2 regions of the Actinosynnema sp. NPDC091369 genome follow, and region 1 is predicted to be linked to the other one. Evidence: riboswitches for the same ligand, from Rfam matches in the RefSeq annotation. Region 1 holds a riboswitch; the other holds the start of a gene.
What was found. A riboswitch is a leader RNA that binds a small molecule or an ion and turns the genes downstream of it on or off. The one in region 1 is predicted to bind cobalamin.
Positions count from the first base shown of each region.

Region 1 (7,311 bases):
CGGTTCAGGTAGGTCACGTACCCGACCAGGTCGTCCGCCTCGGCCAGCGCCCGCCGAGCCTGCGGCGTCAACCACTCCGGCCCGGCCGGGCCGAGCCCGACCACCACGACCTCGCCCCGGCCCGCCGGCCGGTGGGCGGGCTTGCTCGGCAGCAGCGCCAAGGAGAAGTACGGCACGCCCTCGGCGTCCACTTCGGACAGCGGCGCGGTGCGCTGCGCGCCGGTCGTCGCCCGCTCCACGTACCACGCCTCGTCCAGCCGGCCCGCCCGCGCCAGCGCCTCGCGCACCTGCGGGAACGTCCGCCCCAGCTTCATGATCGCCACCGGGTCGCCGCCCGCCAGGTGCTCGACCAGCGCGTCCGCCGACAACGTGCCGGGCAGCACGGTCAGCACCTCGTCCCGCTCCACCAGGGGCCGCCCGATCACCGCCGCGCCCGCGCTCACCGACGTCACGCCGGGCACGACCTCGGCTTCGTACCGGTGCGCCAGCCGCTTGTGCAGGTGCATGTAGGAGCCGTAGAAGAACGGGTCGCCCGCCGCCAGCACCACCACCGTGCGCCCGACGTCCAGGTGCGCGGCCAACCGCGCCGCGCACTCCTCGTAGAACGCGTCGATCTCGCCCTGGTAGTCGTCGGAGTCCTCGGTCGTGACGGGGTAGACCAGCTGCTCCTCGACCTGCCCCTCCCGCAGGTAGGGCGCGGCGATCCGGCGCGCCACGCTCCGACCGTGCCGCGCGCTGTGGAAGACGACCACGTCCGCCTCGCCGATCAGCCGCGCCGCCTTGACGGTCACCAGCTCCGGGTCGCCCGGACCCACCCCGACCCCGTACAGCTTGCCCGTCATTCTTCCTCGCTCGCGATCGCGTTGAGCGCCGCCGCCGTCATGGCGCTGCCGCCCCGCCGACCGCGCACCACCAGGTACTCCAACCCCAGGTCGTTGTCGGCCAGCGCGTCCTTGGACTCCGCCGCGCCGATGAACCCGACCGGCACGCCCAGCACGGCGGCGGGCCGGGGCGCGCCCGCCGCGATCAGGTCCAGCAGGTGGAACAACGCGGTCGGCGCGTTGCCGATGGCGACCACCGCGCCGTCCAGCTTGTCGCCCCACAGCTCCAGCGCCGCCGCGCTGCGGGTGTTGCCCAGCTCGGCGGCCAGTTCCGGCACCCGCGGGTCGCCCAACGCGCACACGACCTCGTTGTCAGCGGGCAGCCGACGCCGCGTCACGCCCGCCGCGACCATCTGCGCGTCGCACAGGATCGGCGCGCCGGCCAGCAGCGCCGCCCGCGCGTCGCGCACCACGTGCGGCGAGAAGTCGACGTCCGACACCAGGTCGACCATCCCGCAGGCGTGGATCATCCGCACCACCACCCGCGCCACGTCCGGCGGGAACCGCGCCAGGTCTGCCTCGGCGCGGATGGTGGCGAAGGAACGGCGGTAGATCTCCGCGCCGTCCTTGACGTAGCTGGTCACCTGATCTCCTCGTAGGCGTCGCCGGTCGCGACGAACTCCACCACGTCGCCCGCCGGCCGCCCGCACCGGCGGGCGCAGCCCGACCAGTGCGCCCGACCCGGCGCGGTCCGGGTCTCGACCCACCGGGCGGCGTCGGCGCGCACGTCGGCCAACGACTTCGCGCACCCCGGCCGGCCGGTGCACGCGCTGACCCCGTGCCACGGCGAGTCCGGCGAGGTGAACAGGCCCGTGGTGTCGCTCCCGGCCGGCAGCACCACGCTCCGCCAGGGCGTCAGCCGCATTGGCACGCCGGCCAGCAGCCGGGCGTCCCAGCGCCCCAGCGGCACGCCCGCCACGACCACCGGACCGTGCACGCCGGGTGCGACGGGCGTCACACCCGGCTGGACCCGGGCGTCACCCGGAACGCCCAACGCCGCCGTGATCTTCCGCACACCGCCGTCCACTTCGGACAGCCGCCACGCCTCGCCGCGGAGCTCGCCGAACACCCGCGCGGCGGTCACCACCGCCGCGACCGGGTCGGCCACCCGCAGCCCTGAATCGTGGCCTGCCAGGAACAACGCGTCACCGACGAGCCCGATGTCACCCGCCAGGCCGCTGACCGCGCCACCCACCGTGACCAGGAACCGGCCGGGCAGGGACGCGAGCTCCGGCACGCCGCACAGCGCGGCGTCGATCGCGTCGACCAGCGCCTGGTTGTCCTCCAGCGGCGCGGCGACGATGTTGCGCACCCGCTCGTGCGTCATCGAGGGCAGCAGGCCGGCGTCGCGCAGCCGCGCGCCCAGTTCGTGCTCCGCCCCCGGCGCCAAGCCCCTGATCTGCAAGTTCGCCCGCGAGGTCAACTCCAGGACGCCGTCGCCCAGCTCGATCGCGGCGGACCGGAGCACGTCGACCTGCGCCGCGCTCAACGTCCCGCCGGGCACCCGCACGCGCGCCAGACCGCCGTCGGCGGCCTGGTGCACGTCGACGGCTCCGGGGCAGGCGTCCGGGTGAGTTCGATCCGCGGGCATGGACTGGATGCTAACTGCCGTTAGGGTGACCTCCGAACGGCGAAGCAGCAGGAGGAAGCCGGTGTGAATCCGGCGCGGTCCCGCCACTGTGACCGGGGGAGCCCCCGGGAGTCAGGAACTCCGCTCGCCGTCCCCCACGACCGGGGCGAGGACCCCCGAGGGATGGAGCCCGCACGTGATCCTGCTGTTGTCGACCTCCGACACGGACCTGCTGTCCGCCCGCGCGAGTGGCGCCGACTACCGCCTGGCCAACCCCGCCCGCACCGCCGCGGACGACCTCCCGGCACTGCTGGACGGCGTCGACCTGGTGGTCGTGCGCATCCTCGGCGGTCGCCGGATGTGGGAGGAGGGGCTCGACCGGCTGCTCGCCTCGGGCCTGCCGGTCGTGGTGCTGGGCGGTGAGCAGAACCCCGACGCGCCGCTCATGGAGCTGTCGACCGTGCCCGGCGGCGTCTGCGCGGAGGCGCACGCGTACCTGGCGCACGGTGGCGCGGCGAACCTCGCCCAGCTGCACCACTTCCTGTCCGACACGGTGCTGCTCACCGGCCACGGCTTCGCGCCGCCGGAGCCGACGCCCACCTGGGGCCTGCTGGAGCGGCGGGACGAGGTCGAGGGGCCGACGATCGCGGTCCTGTACTACCGCGCCCACCACGTGGCCGGGAACACGGCGTTCGTGCACGCGCTGTGCGACGCGATCGTGGCCAAGGGCGGCCGACCGCTGCCGGTCTACTGCGCCTCGTTGCGCACGGCGGAGGCGGAGCTGCTGGCCCAGCTGGGCACCGCGGACGCCCTGGTCGTCACAGTGCTCGCGGCCGGCGGCACCAAGCCCGCCACCGCCTCCGCGGGTGGCGACGACGACGCGTGGGACGTGGGCGCGCTGGCCGCCCTCGACGTGCCGATCCTCCAGGCCCTGTGCCTGACCGGCAGCCGTGCCGCGTGGGACGACAACGACGACGGCCTGTCCCCGCTGGACACCGCCACCCAGGTCGCGATCCCGGAGTTCGACGGCCGGATCATCACGGTGCCGTTCTCGTTCAAGGAGGTCGACGAGGACGGCCTGACCGTGTACGTCGCCGACCCCGAACGCGCGTCCCGGGTCGCGGGCATCGCCGTGCGCCACGGCAGGCTGCGGCACATCCCGCCGGCCGAGCGGCGCATCGCGGTGATGCTGTCGGCCTACCCGACCAAGCACTCCCGGATCGGCAACGCGGTCGGCCTGGACACCCCGGCCAGCGTCGTGCGGCTGCTGGCCGCGATGCGGGAGCGCGGCTACGACATCGGCGACGAGCTGCCCGGCGTGGCCGACCTCGACGGCGACGCGCTCATTCACGCCCTGATCGCCGCGGGCGGCCAGGACGCCGACTGGCTCACCGCCGAGCAGTTCGAGGGCAACCCCGTGCGGCTGCCGGCGGCCCGCTACCGGGGGTGGTACGCCACCCTGCCCGAGGACACCCGCCAGGAGATGGAGCGGCACTGGGGTGAGGCGCCCGGCGAGCTGTTCGTGGACCGGTCGAAGGACCCCGACGGCGAGATCGTGCTGGCGGCGCTGCGCTCGGGCAACGTCGTGGTCATGGTGCAGCCGCCGCGCGGCTTCGGCGAGAACCCGATCGCCATCTACCACGACCCGGACCTGCCGCCGAGCCACCACTACCTGGCCGCCTACCGGTGGCTGGAGGACGAGTTCGGCGCCGACGCCGTGGTGCACGTGGGCAAGCACGGCAACCTGGAGTGGCTGCCCGGCAAGACCGTCGGCATGTCCGCGGGCTGCGGGCCGGACGCGGCGCTGGGCGACCTGCCGCTGGTCTACCCGTTCCTGGTCAACGACCCGGGCGAGGGCACCCAGGCGAAGCGGCGGGCGCACGCCACCCTGGTCGACCACCTCGTGCCGCCGATGGCCCGGGCCGACAGCTACGGCGACATCGCCCGGCTGGAGCAGCTGCTGGACGAGCACGGCACCATCGCCGCGATGGACCCGGCCAAGCTGCCCGCGATCCGGGCCCAGATCTGGACCCTCATCCAGGCCGCCAAGCTCGACCACGACCTGGGCATCTCCGACCGGCCGCACGACGCCGAGTTCGACGACCTGATCCTGCACGTCGACGGCTGGCTGTGCGAGATCAAGGACGTCCAGATCCGCGACGGCCTGCACGTCCTGGGCCACGCTCCCACCGGCGGGACCAGGGTCAACCTGGTGCTGTCGATCCTCCAGGCCAAGCAGATGTGGGCGGGTGAGGTCGCCGCGCTGCCCGGCCTGCGCGAGGCGCTGGGCCTGGCGGAGGCCGGCAACGACCGGACCGCCACCGACCGCGTCGAGGAACGGGCCCGCGCGCTGGTCCAAGCGATGGAAGACGCCAATTGGGACGTGAACGCGGCCCGGACCCTCACCGACGACGAGGACGTGGCGCGCATCCTGGAGTTCGCCGCGCTGGAGGTCGTGCCCCGGCTGGCCCGCACCACCGACGAGCTGACCAACGTGCTGCACGCCCTGGACGGCGGCTACGTGCCGGCCGGTCCCAGCGGCTCGCCGCTGCGCGGCCTGGTGAACGTGCTGCCGACCGGCCGCAACTTCTACTCGGTCGACCCCAAGGCGGTGCCGTCCCGGCTGGCCTGGGAGACCGGGCAGGCCATGGCGGAGTCGCTGCTGGAGCGCTACCGCGCGGACACGGGGGAGTGGCCGCCGTCGGTGGGCCTGTCGGTCTGGGGCACCAGCGCCATGCGCACCGCGGGCGACGACATCGCCGAGGTGCTCGCGCTGCTCGGCGTTCGGCCCCAATGGGACGACCAGTCCCGCCGGGTGACCGGTCTGGAAGTGATCCCGCTCGACGAGTTGAACCGACCGCGAATCGACGTCACGGTTCGCGTCAGCGGCTTCTTCCGCGATGCGTTCCCGCACGTGGTGGCACTGATCGATGACGCTGTGCGACTGGTCGCGAACCTGGACGAGTCGGCGGCGGACAACTACGTCCGCGCGCACGCCCAAGCCGACCTCGCGGAGCACAACGACCCGCGTCGCGCGACAATGCGCATCTTCGGCAGCAAACCGGGCGCGTACGGCGCCGGCCTGCTCCCGTTGATCGACAGTCGGAACTGGCGCGACGACGCCGATCTCGCCGAGGTGTACGCGGTGTGGGGCGGCTACGCCTACGGCCGGGAACTCGACGGCGTCGAAGCGCGCCCGGCGATGGAGAGCGCCTACAAGCGCATCGCGGTCGCGGCGAAGAACATCGACACCCGGGAACACGACATCGCCGATTCCGACGACTACTTCCAATATCACGGCGGGATGATCGCGACCGTCCGCGCGTTGACCGGAAAAGCGCCCGCGGCATATGTCGGCGACAGCACGCGGCCCGATGCCGTGCGCACCCGGACGCTGCACGAGGAAACGAACCGGATCTTCCGCGCCCGCGTGGTGAACCCGCGGTGGTTGGCCGCGATGCGCAAGCACGGGTACAAAGGCGCGTTCGAACTCGCCGCGACCGTGGACTACCTGTTCGGCTACGACGCCACCACCGGCGTGGTCGCCGACTGGATGTACGAGCAGCTCGCGGCGACCTACGTGCTGGACCCGGTGAACCGGGACTTCCTGGAGCGGTCCAACCCCTGGGCGCTGCACGGCATCTCCGAACGGCTGCTGGAAGCGGCCAACCGGGGTATGTGGGAGCACCCGGAACCGGAGACGCTGGACGCGCTGCAAAAGGCGTACCTGGAAACCGAGGGCGACCTGGAGGACGGTCGCTGACCCACCGCCACCGCGCGGCGCGTCCGATAACGTCTCGGAAACGCGCCGATAATGAGGGGTACCCCTATATTCCGGGGCGCCCCCGCGCGTGACGAAACACCCCGGTGGCCGGCCGGTCCTGAATGGACGTCTCAGCACGTCCCGCGGGCCGGTCGGAGGTCACTCGGCCGGCCGGCGCACACCACCCGGCCGGCCGACTCGCGCAACCCGACCGGACCACTCCGCCGACCCCGGTTCGCGACTCGCGGTGGGGTGATGGCGGACATGTGCACACTTCCGGTGCAGACTGGTGCCGGGAGAGTGGGTTCGCGACTCGTGAATCTTTTCCGGGCCGTTCGGCGCGGAGATGAACCGAGCGTGTCCGACTGGTCTACGAACAGTGCCTGAACGGACTACGGCGCACACCGCTAGCAGAATCGGTCCAGCAAGGCAAACGTCGCAACGTCGGTAACAGCGCGGACACGAGAGCTTGACACAACTCCGTGGCGCGAACCACACTCCCCCAAAACCTGGGAGCGCTCCCAGAACGTTCACCGCCGATCAACTGAGGAGTTCTCGTGCGCTACCGTCGAGCAGGCTTGGCCAAAGTCCTGGCCTGCACCGCAGTGCTTGCCGCAGTCGCCACGGCCTGTGGCTCGGGAGGGTCCGGAGGCTCGTCCGACGGCAAGGTCGAGCTGACCATCGCGACCTTCAACGAGTTCGGGTACGAGGAGCTCCTCAAGGAGTACGAAGCCGCGAACCCGAACATCAAGGTCACGCAGCGCAAGACCGGCCAGGCCGCGCCGCACCACCAGAACCTGTTCACCAAGCTGGGCGCGGGCTCCGGCCTGGCCGACGTCGAGGCCGTCGAAGAGGGCTTCCTGAGCCAGGTCATGGCCAAGTCGGGCCAGTTCGAGGACCTCAAGGAGATCGGCCCGAAGGACGTCCGCGAGGACCGCTGGCTGCAGTGGAAGGTCGACGCGGTCACCACCAAGGACGACAAGCTCATCGGCTACGGCACCGACATCGGTCCGCTGGCCATGTGCTACCGCAAGGACATGCTGGAGGCCGCCGGCCTGCCGTCCGACCCCGAGGGCGTCAAGGCCCTGTTCGCCACC
Region 1 is NZ_JBIVUG010000004.1:194,710-202,020, reverse strand. It holds gene cobJ (precorrin-3B C(17)-methyltransferase) at 1-842, opposite strand, end outside; gene ACIQMJ_RS17440 (precorrin-8X methylmutase) at 839-1,465, opposite strand; gene ACIQMJ_RS17435 (ferredoxin-like domain-containing protein) at 1,462-2,472, opposite strand; cobalamin riboswitch at 2,484-2,613, shown strand; gene cobN (cobaltochelatase subunit CobN) at 2,648-6,214, shown strand; gene ACIQMJ_RS17425 (ABC transporter substrate-binding protein) at 6,772-7,311, shown strand, end outside.

Region 2 (7,311 bases), on a different contig from region 1:
TCGCGGCACGTCCCCGCGGGCCTGCCCGACTCGCGGTCGGCCTGCGCGCACTCGCCGCCGACCGTGTGCAGGTACAGCAGGTCACCGGGCTGCTGCGGCACGAGACCGACCGCCTGCCGCCGCGGCCCCGGCTTGAGCGTCGCCGGGTCCACGCCGTCCACCGCGACCTCGCCGCCGGACCGCTTACCGGTGCCCTGCACCGCCCACAGCAGGCTCGACTTGCCCGACCCGTTGCGCCCCATCACGGCCACCCGCTCGCCCGCGCCCACGCTCAACGACACACCGCGCACCGCGTCCACGGTGGAGTAGCGGACCCGCACGTCGCGCACCCGCACCACCTCCGCCGCGGGCGCCGGAGCGGTGACCGGCGGCGACGCGAGGCGGTCGCGCAGCGGACCGGCCAGCCGCCGCGCGTCCCGGATGGACACCGGCACCGGCTCCCACCCCGCCACCTGGCCCAACCGCACCACGGGCGGCGCGACCGGCGCGTCCGCCAGCACCGGTCCCGGCGCGCCCGCGACCGGCGGCACCCCGCCGCCGGGCAACCACACCACGCGGTCCGCGTACTGCGCGACCCGTTCCAGCCGGTGCTCGGCGATCACCACCGTCATGCCCAGGTCGTGCACCAACCGGTGCAGCGCGGCCAGCACGTCCTCCGCCGCGCCCGGGTCCAACGCCGACGTCGGCTCGTCCAGCACCAGCACGCGCGGGTGCGCGGTGAGGGCCGCGCCGACCGCCACGCGCTGCTGCTGCCCGCCGGACAACGTCGCCAGCGGCCGGTGCCGCAGCTCGGCCAGGCCGAGCAGGTCCAGCGTCTCCTCGACCCGCTTGCGCATCACCGGGTTCGGCAGCGCCAGCGACTCCATCGAGTACGCCAGCTCCTCCTCGACCGAGTCCGTCACGAACCCGGCCTGCGGGTCCTGCCCGACCACGCCCACGACGTCGGCCAGCTCGCGCGGCGGGTGCGTGCGGGTGTCCCGCCCGGCCAGCAGCACCCGCCCGGTCAGCGTGCCGCCGGTGAAGTGCGGCACCAGGCCGTTGATCGCGCGCAGCAACGTCGACTTGCCCGACCCCGTCCGCCCGACCACCAGGCACAGCTCACCCTCGGGCACGTGCAGGTCCACCCCGGCCAACGCGGGCGCGTCCGCGTCGCGGTAGGTGACGGAGACGTTCTCGAACCGGATCACGTGTTCACCCTGTTCCTGGCGATGACGACGGGCGCGAGCGCGCACAGCAGGCCGACCGCGGGCAGCAGCGGCAGTTCGGGCGCGGTCAGCGGGACCGTGCCGGGCGTCAACGCCGAGCCGCCCAGGTCGAACGGCGCGAGGACGGTCGCGAGCGCCGCGACCACCCCGGACGCGACGATCAGCAGCTCGCGCGGCCCCCACCGGTCGGGCCGGTACCGGCTGCGCCGCACCCGCCGCGACCCGCTCCACAGACCCGCGACCGCCAGCACCGCGCCCACCACGAGCATCGGCGTCGTGGGCGCGCCGCCGCCCAGCAGCCCGTACGCGCCGACGCACAGCCCCAGCAGCCCGCCGAGCACGAGCGCGCCGGTCACCACCCGGGTCCGCTTCGGCAGCCCGGCCGTCCGGCCGTACCCGCGCGAGTCCATCGCCGCGGCCAGCACCAGCGACCGCTCGAACGCGTCCTCCAGCACCGGCACCATCAGCACCCGGACCGCCTTCACGCCCCGCACCACGTCACCCCGCAGGGCCCGGGCCCGCCGCACCGAGCGCGCACTGGCCACCAGTTGCGGCGCGACCGTCAACGCCACCACGACCGCCACGCTCACCTCGTACAACGCGGCCGGCAGCGACCGCAGCAGCCGCTTGGCGTTGGCCAGCGCGTTCGCCGCGCCCACGCAGCACAGCAACGTCGCCAGCTGGAGTCCCTGGTACAGCGCGAAAGCGAGCCCCTCGGCGCTGACCGGCCCGCCGAGCCGGATGCCCTTCGCCCACTCCGGCAGCGGGATCTCCGGCAACGTGACCAGCACCGTCGGTCCGCTCACCCCGCCGAGCAGCACGTGCAGCACCACCCGGATCGCCAGCACCACCAACGCGAACTTGAGGAACACCCCGTACGCGCCGGCCCACGGCGTGTCCTCGCGGCAGGACACGGCCACGTACCCGGCGACCGCGATCACCAGCGCCAGCAGCACCGGGTTCGTGGTGCGGCCGGCGATGACGGCCAGGCCGAGCGCCCACAGCCACCACGCGCCGGGGTGCGGCCTCACTCCGCCGCCTGGGCGCGCCGCCGCGCGGTCCACACGCCGAGACCCGCCAACGCGGCGATCACCACGATCCCGATGACGAGGCCGACCGTGCCCCCGGACGACGACGTGCCCGCCGTCGGCTCCACGGCCACCGCGCTCGTCGGTGCCGCCGAACCGGGCGTGGAGCTGATCGTCGTCGTCGTTGTCGTGGGAACGGACGAAGTCGGCGGCGCGCTCGTCGTCTCCGTTGTGGTCGCCGTGGGGGCTTCCGACTGCGGCACCGGTTGTTGCTGGGCCGGAGTCTGTCCGGGCGGTGGTGCGGGCTGCGCCGGTCGTCCGGGCGCGGGTGGCTGCGGCGCCGGCGGGGTCGGCTGCGGCGCGGGTGCGGGCGGCGCGATGCCCGGCTGCTCACCCGCCCCGAACGACCAGCCCTCCACGCTGCCCGGCGCCGGGTCGTAGGCGCTCGCGCTGGTGTTGCTGTAGACCCACGACCCGCCGGGTCGGCCGTGCCAGTACCCCCAGTACGCCGTGGTCGGTGAGGTGGTGACGCACGGGTCGCTGCTCGGCTTGCCGTTGATCCGGCACACGAACCCCGGTTGCCGGGACGCGAACGTGTAGCCGAACCCGGCGGCGGTCAGCGCGGCCGTCCCCGTCGCCGGGTCGCCCGGGGCGCACCCGGTCTGCACGCCGCCGCCCAGCGAGCGGAAGTCCACGACCACCGTCACGCCCGCGCAGTCCGCGGCCTGCGCGGTCGGCGGCGCGCACGTCAGCGCGAGCCCCGCGACGGCGCACGCCGCCAGGACCCGCCGCAACCGGCCCGTCACGGCAGGACGGGCGCGGCCGACGCCGTGCCGCGGACCCGGGCCGTCACTTCCGCGCCTCCGCGACCCGCCGGCGTGCCAGCGCGACCGCGAGCACACCGCCGACCAGCAGCAATGCGCCGAGCCACAGCATCGGGCCGACCTCGGCGCCGGTGCGGGCGAGCGGGGCGCGGTTGCTCCCCACGGCCACCACCGCCGCTGCCGACGTGGTGCTCGTCGCGGTGGTGCCGGACGTGGCCGCCGGGTCGGTGGTGCTCGTCGTCGTGGTGACCGAAGTGGACGTGGTCGGCGACGTGCTGGTGACCGGGCAGTCGAGCACCGGCGCGCCCGACCGGCCGCCCTGGGCCGTCAGGTCCGCGAAGTTAACCCCGACCAGGCCGAGCACGCCCTGCGCGCTCGCCCGCAGCGACGCGGCCTGCGTGAACCCGGTCCGGTCGAACGCGATCGCGCCGCGCGCGGCCTCCGGGGCCGAGCAGCCGACCTGCAACGACCGCAGGAACGCGGTCGCCTCGTCGGCGTCGGCGGTCCGCCCGCCGGCGCGCAACGCCTGCGCGGCGAGACCCGTGCTGTTGGCGTTGCCCTCGCCGGTCGCCTTCTCGTCGAGGAAACCGCCGCTCGCCTGCTGGACGTTGTGCAGCCAGTCGAGCGCCTTGCCCGCCGGGGCGGTCCTGTCCACCGCGAGCAGCGCCTGCACGCCCATCGCGGTGGCGTCCACGTGCGACACGCACGGCGTCGCCTCGAGGATCAGCGGGAACCCGCCGTCCGGGCACTGCGCGCCGGCCAGGTAGTCCACCGCGGCCCGCGGTGCGCCCTTCCACCGGTCCAGCGCGAGGACCGCGAACGCCTGGGTGAAGCCGTTGGAGTAGTCGCCGTGCCGGGACTTGTCGCGGAACCGGCCGTTCGGCGCCTGCAACGCGGTGAGCCCGGCGATCAGGTCGACGCCGCCGAACGCCGTCGGGTCCTGGCCGCGCACCTGGACGGCCAGCGCCAGCTTCGCGTGCGCCCCCGCGAAGGCGTCGGCGGGGTCGCCGAAGTTGAGGTAGTTGGCGAGGACGGCGGGCTCGGCGAGCCAGGCGGCGGCCTGGTCGGCGCTGTCGGACGCGACGCCCGCCGCGGTGAACGCGAACAGCGCGTCGAGGGTGAGGCCCTGGTCGGGGTAGGCGACGCCGTCGAGCACGTTCTCGAAGTGGTCGCCGTCGACGAGCTGCCGGGCCAGCCAGCCCGCGGCCGCGTCGCCCGCGTCGGTCGTCGGCACCGCCCGCGCCTGGCTCTGGGCGGCGGGTGCCGCCACGAGGGCGGCGACCGCCGCGGCGGCGATGACGGCGGCGGTCCGTCTCAACGACATGATCGACCTTTCCGGGGGCGCGAGGCGCGGGCGGACCCCGGACAGCCGTGAGCGACTTCCCCCGGGCTCCGACCCGTTGACCTCGACGGTGTCGGGAGCGTGGCACGCAGCGACGGGTGTTCGGGCTCGTCCCGGCCGGGACCTACCGTTGCGGGTCAGCGCCGGATTTCGACCGGCTTCCCCCGTTTCGCGCGCGATTGCCGATCGTCTGTCACCGACCTCGGCGTGTCAATCCGCCTCTGGCGCGATGCTGCTCACCCCTACGTACGGTTACCGTCGGGCGATTCGATCTGGGGAAGAGGGGTGTTCGATGACGACTCTGGCGTCCGTGCGCGACGGCTTGGTGGCGTGGGTCGCACGGCGTTCGGCGACGCGGTGGGTGCTGGGCAAGATCGGTTCGCGGGCGTTCGCGCTGCTCCCGGACCGTGCGCTGGTCCCGCTGAAGCGGGACGGGGTGGTGCCGGTCGCCGAGCTGGAGCGGATGCGGGAGGCCGGCGCCGTCCACCGGATCCCGGTGCCGTTCGGCTTGCGGGTCTGGTTGGTCACGGGTCAGGACGAAGCGAAGAAGGTGCTTTCCGACACAGGCGCGTTCAGCAACGACTACGCGCGGCTGGGCGCGGCGGTCGGTCGGCTGGAGCAGTCGCCCGGCGGCCTCGGCTTCGCCGACCCGCCCGACCACACCCGGCTGCGCAAGCTGCTCACGCCGGAGTTCACCATGCGCCGGCTGTCGCGGCTCGTGCCGCGCATCGACGCGATCGTCACCGAGCGGCTCGACGCCATGGAGGCCGCGACCGGGCCGGTCGACCTGGTCCAGGAGTTCGCGCTGCCGATCCCGTCGCTGACGATCTGCGAGCTGCTCGGCGTGCCCTACGAGGACCGCGACCGGTTCCAGGAGCTCGCGGCGGCGCGGTTCGACCTGTTCGGCGGCGCGGGGCAGGCGTTGGGCGCCATCTCGGAGTCGCTGTCCTACATGGAGGAGATCGTGCGCCGCGAGCGCCGGTCGCCGGGGGACGGGCTGATCGGCTCGATCATCCGCCAGCACGGCGACGACGTGAGCGACGTGGAGCTGGCCGGGTTGGCCGACGGCGTGCTGACCGGCGGGTTCGACACGACCGCGTCGATGCTCGCGCTGGGCGCGATCGTGCTGCTGAAGGACGACGCCGCGCGTGCGGCGATGCGTGACGACGACGCGGCCGCCGCGCCGCTGGTGGAGGAGCTGCTGCGGCACCTGAGCGTGGTGCAGGTGGCGTTCCCGCGGTTCGCCCGGCACGCGTTGCGGGTCGGTGAGCAGCAGATCGAGGAAGGCGACGTGGTCGTGGTGTCGCTGTCGGCGGCCAACCGCGAGGAGGCGTCCGACTTCGACGCGGGCCGCCCGGCGTCGTCGCACCTGGCGTTCGGCCACGGCGCGCACCGGTGTGTCGGCGCCGAGCTGGCCCGGATGGAGCTGCGGGCCGCGTACCCGGCGTTGCTGCGCCGGTTCCCGGACCTCCGGCTCGCCGACGCGCGGCCCGCGTTCCGGACCGCGTCCATCGTGCACGGGGTCGACTCGCTGCTAGTCCACACGCGCTGAGCGTTGAACTCAGGGGTCCTGGACGTAGGACTCACGGGACCTGGATGTGGGACTCTCGCGGGGGTGCTGCATCCAGGTCCGAACCTTGTAGCGTTACTTAACGCGTCGTCATGAGGTTTCACTTTTCTTGAAGTCGGTCGTGGGGGACGGTGGTCCCATGATCGGACGCGGCGTGATGCGGATGGGTGCGCTGGCCCTGCTGTGGGGCTCGGTGTTCCTGTGGATCGAACTGGCCCTGACCGGACTGTCGCCGACGCAGATCACGGTGGTCCGCTGCGCCCTCGGGGCGGTGACGCTGCTGGTGATGGCGCGCCTGAACGGTCAGAAGCTGCCGCGCCGGCTGTGGGGGCGGCTCGCGGTCGCCGCGTTCTTCTGCAACGCCCTGCCGTTCCTGCTGTTCGCCGTGGGCCAGCAGACCGTCGACTCCGGCGTGGCGGGCGTGCTCAACGCGACCACCCCGCTGTTCTCCCTGATCATCGGGTTCGCCCTGGGCACGGACGGTCCGGTTACGCCAGTCCGGGTGCTCGGCCTGGTCGTCGGCTTCGCCGGCGTGACGCTGATCTTCGCCCCGTGGGAGGAGGCGAGCGTGGTCAGCCTGGGCGCGCTCGCCCTGCTCGGCGCGGCGGCCAGCTACGCGGTCGCGTTCGCCTACATGGGGCGCAAGCTCGTCGGCCACGGCGGTCCGGTCGCGGTGTCGGCGGCGCAGCTCCTCGCCGCCACCGCGCTGAGCACCCTGATGGTCCCGTTCGACCACACGCCCGCCACGCCCAACGTCACGGCCGTCGTCGCCGTGGTGGTGCTGGGCGTCTTCGGCACCGGCTTCACGTTCATCCTCAACTACCGGATCATCGAGGACGAGGGCCCGACCAGTGCCGCCACGGTCGGGTACCTGCTGCCGGTCGTCTCGGTCGGGCTCGGGGCGCTGGTGCTCGGCGAGCCGCTGACGCCCCGGATCGTCGCGGGCATGGCCGTCGTCCTGGCCGGGGTGGCGCTGACCCGGCTGGCACTGGCCCGGTCGGCGGCGGGCAAGCGCCCGGTCGAGCGACGCGGGCATTACCAGTTGTCCGTTATGTCCACCGAGGGTGACGGGGCGGGCGGCCGTTCGGCCGACCACCGTTGACCATGGCATAACCGCTGGTCAGGCTGCTGGTCTGGACCTCGTGCGAGCGACCGTCCGCCTCGTCAACCCTGCGTCGGGGCGCGCTCGCCCGGGTTCACCCGAAGGAGCCAACCCGTGCGTCCTGTTCACCGAACACTCGCCGTCCTGGCCGCCGCGACCACCGCCGTCGGCCTCACCACCGCCGCCGCCTCGGCCGAACCCCTGCACCAGGCCGACGTGATCACCGCGACGGCCTCCGCG
Region 2 is NZ_JBIVUG010000005.1:170,542-177,852, forward strand. It holds gene ACIQMJ_RS20695 (ABC transporter ATP-binding protein) at 1-1,187, opposite strand, end outside; gene ACIQMJ_RS20700 (CbiQ family ECF transporter T component) at 1,184-2,236, opposite strand; gene ACIQMJ_RS20705 (hypothetical protein) at 2,233-3,039, opposite strand; gene ACIQMJ_RS20710 (prenyltransferase/squalene oxidase repeat-containing protein) at 3,083-4,381, opposite strand; cobalamin riboswitch at 4,476-4,598, opposite strand; gene ACIQMJ_RS20715 (cytochrome P450) at 4,692-5,951, shown strand; gene ACIQMJ_RS20720 (DMT family transporter) at 6,109-7,071, shown strand; gene ACIQMJ_RS20725 (S8 family peptidase) at 7,186-7,311, shown strand, end outside.
Region 2: another riboswitch for cobalamin. It lies ahead of ACIQMJ_RS20710 (prenyltransferase/squalene oxidase repeat-containing protein); the one in region 1 lies ahead of cobN (cobaltochelatase subunit CobN).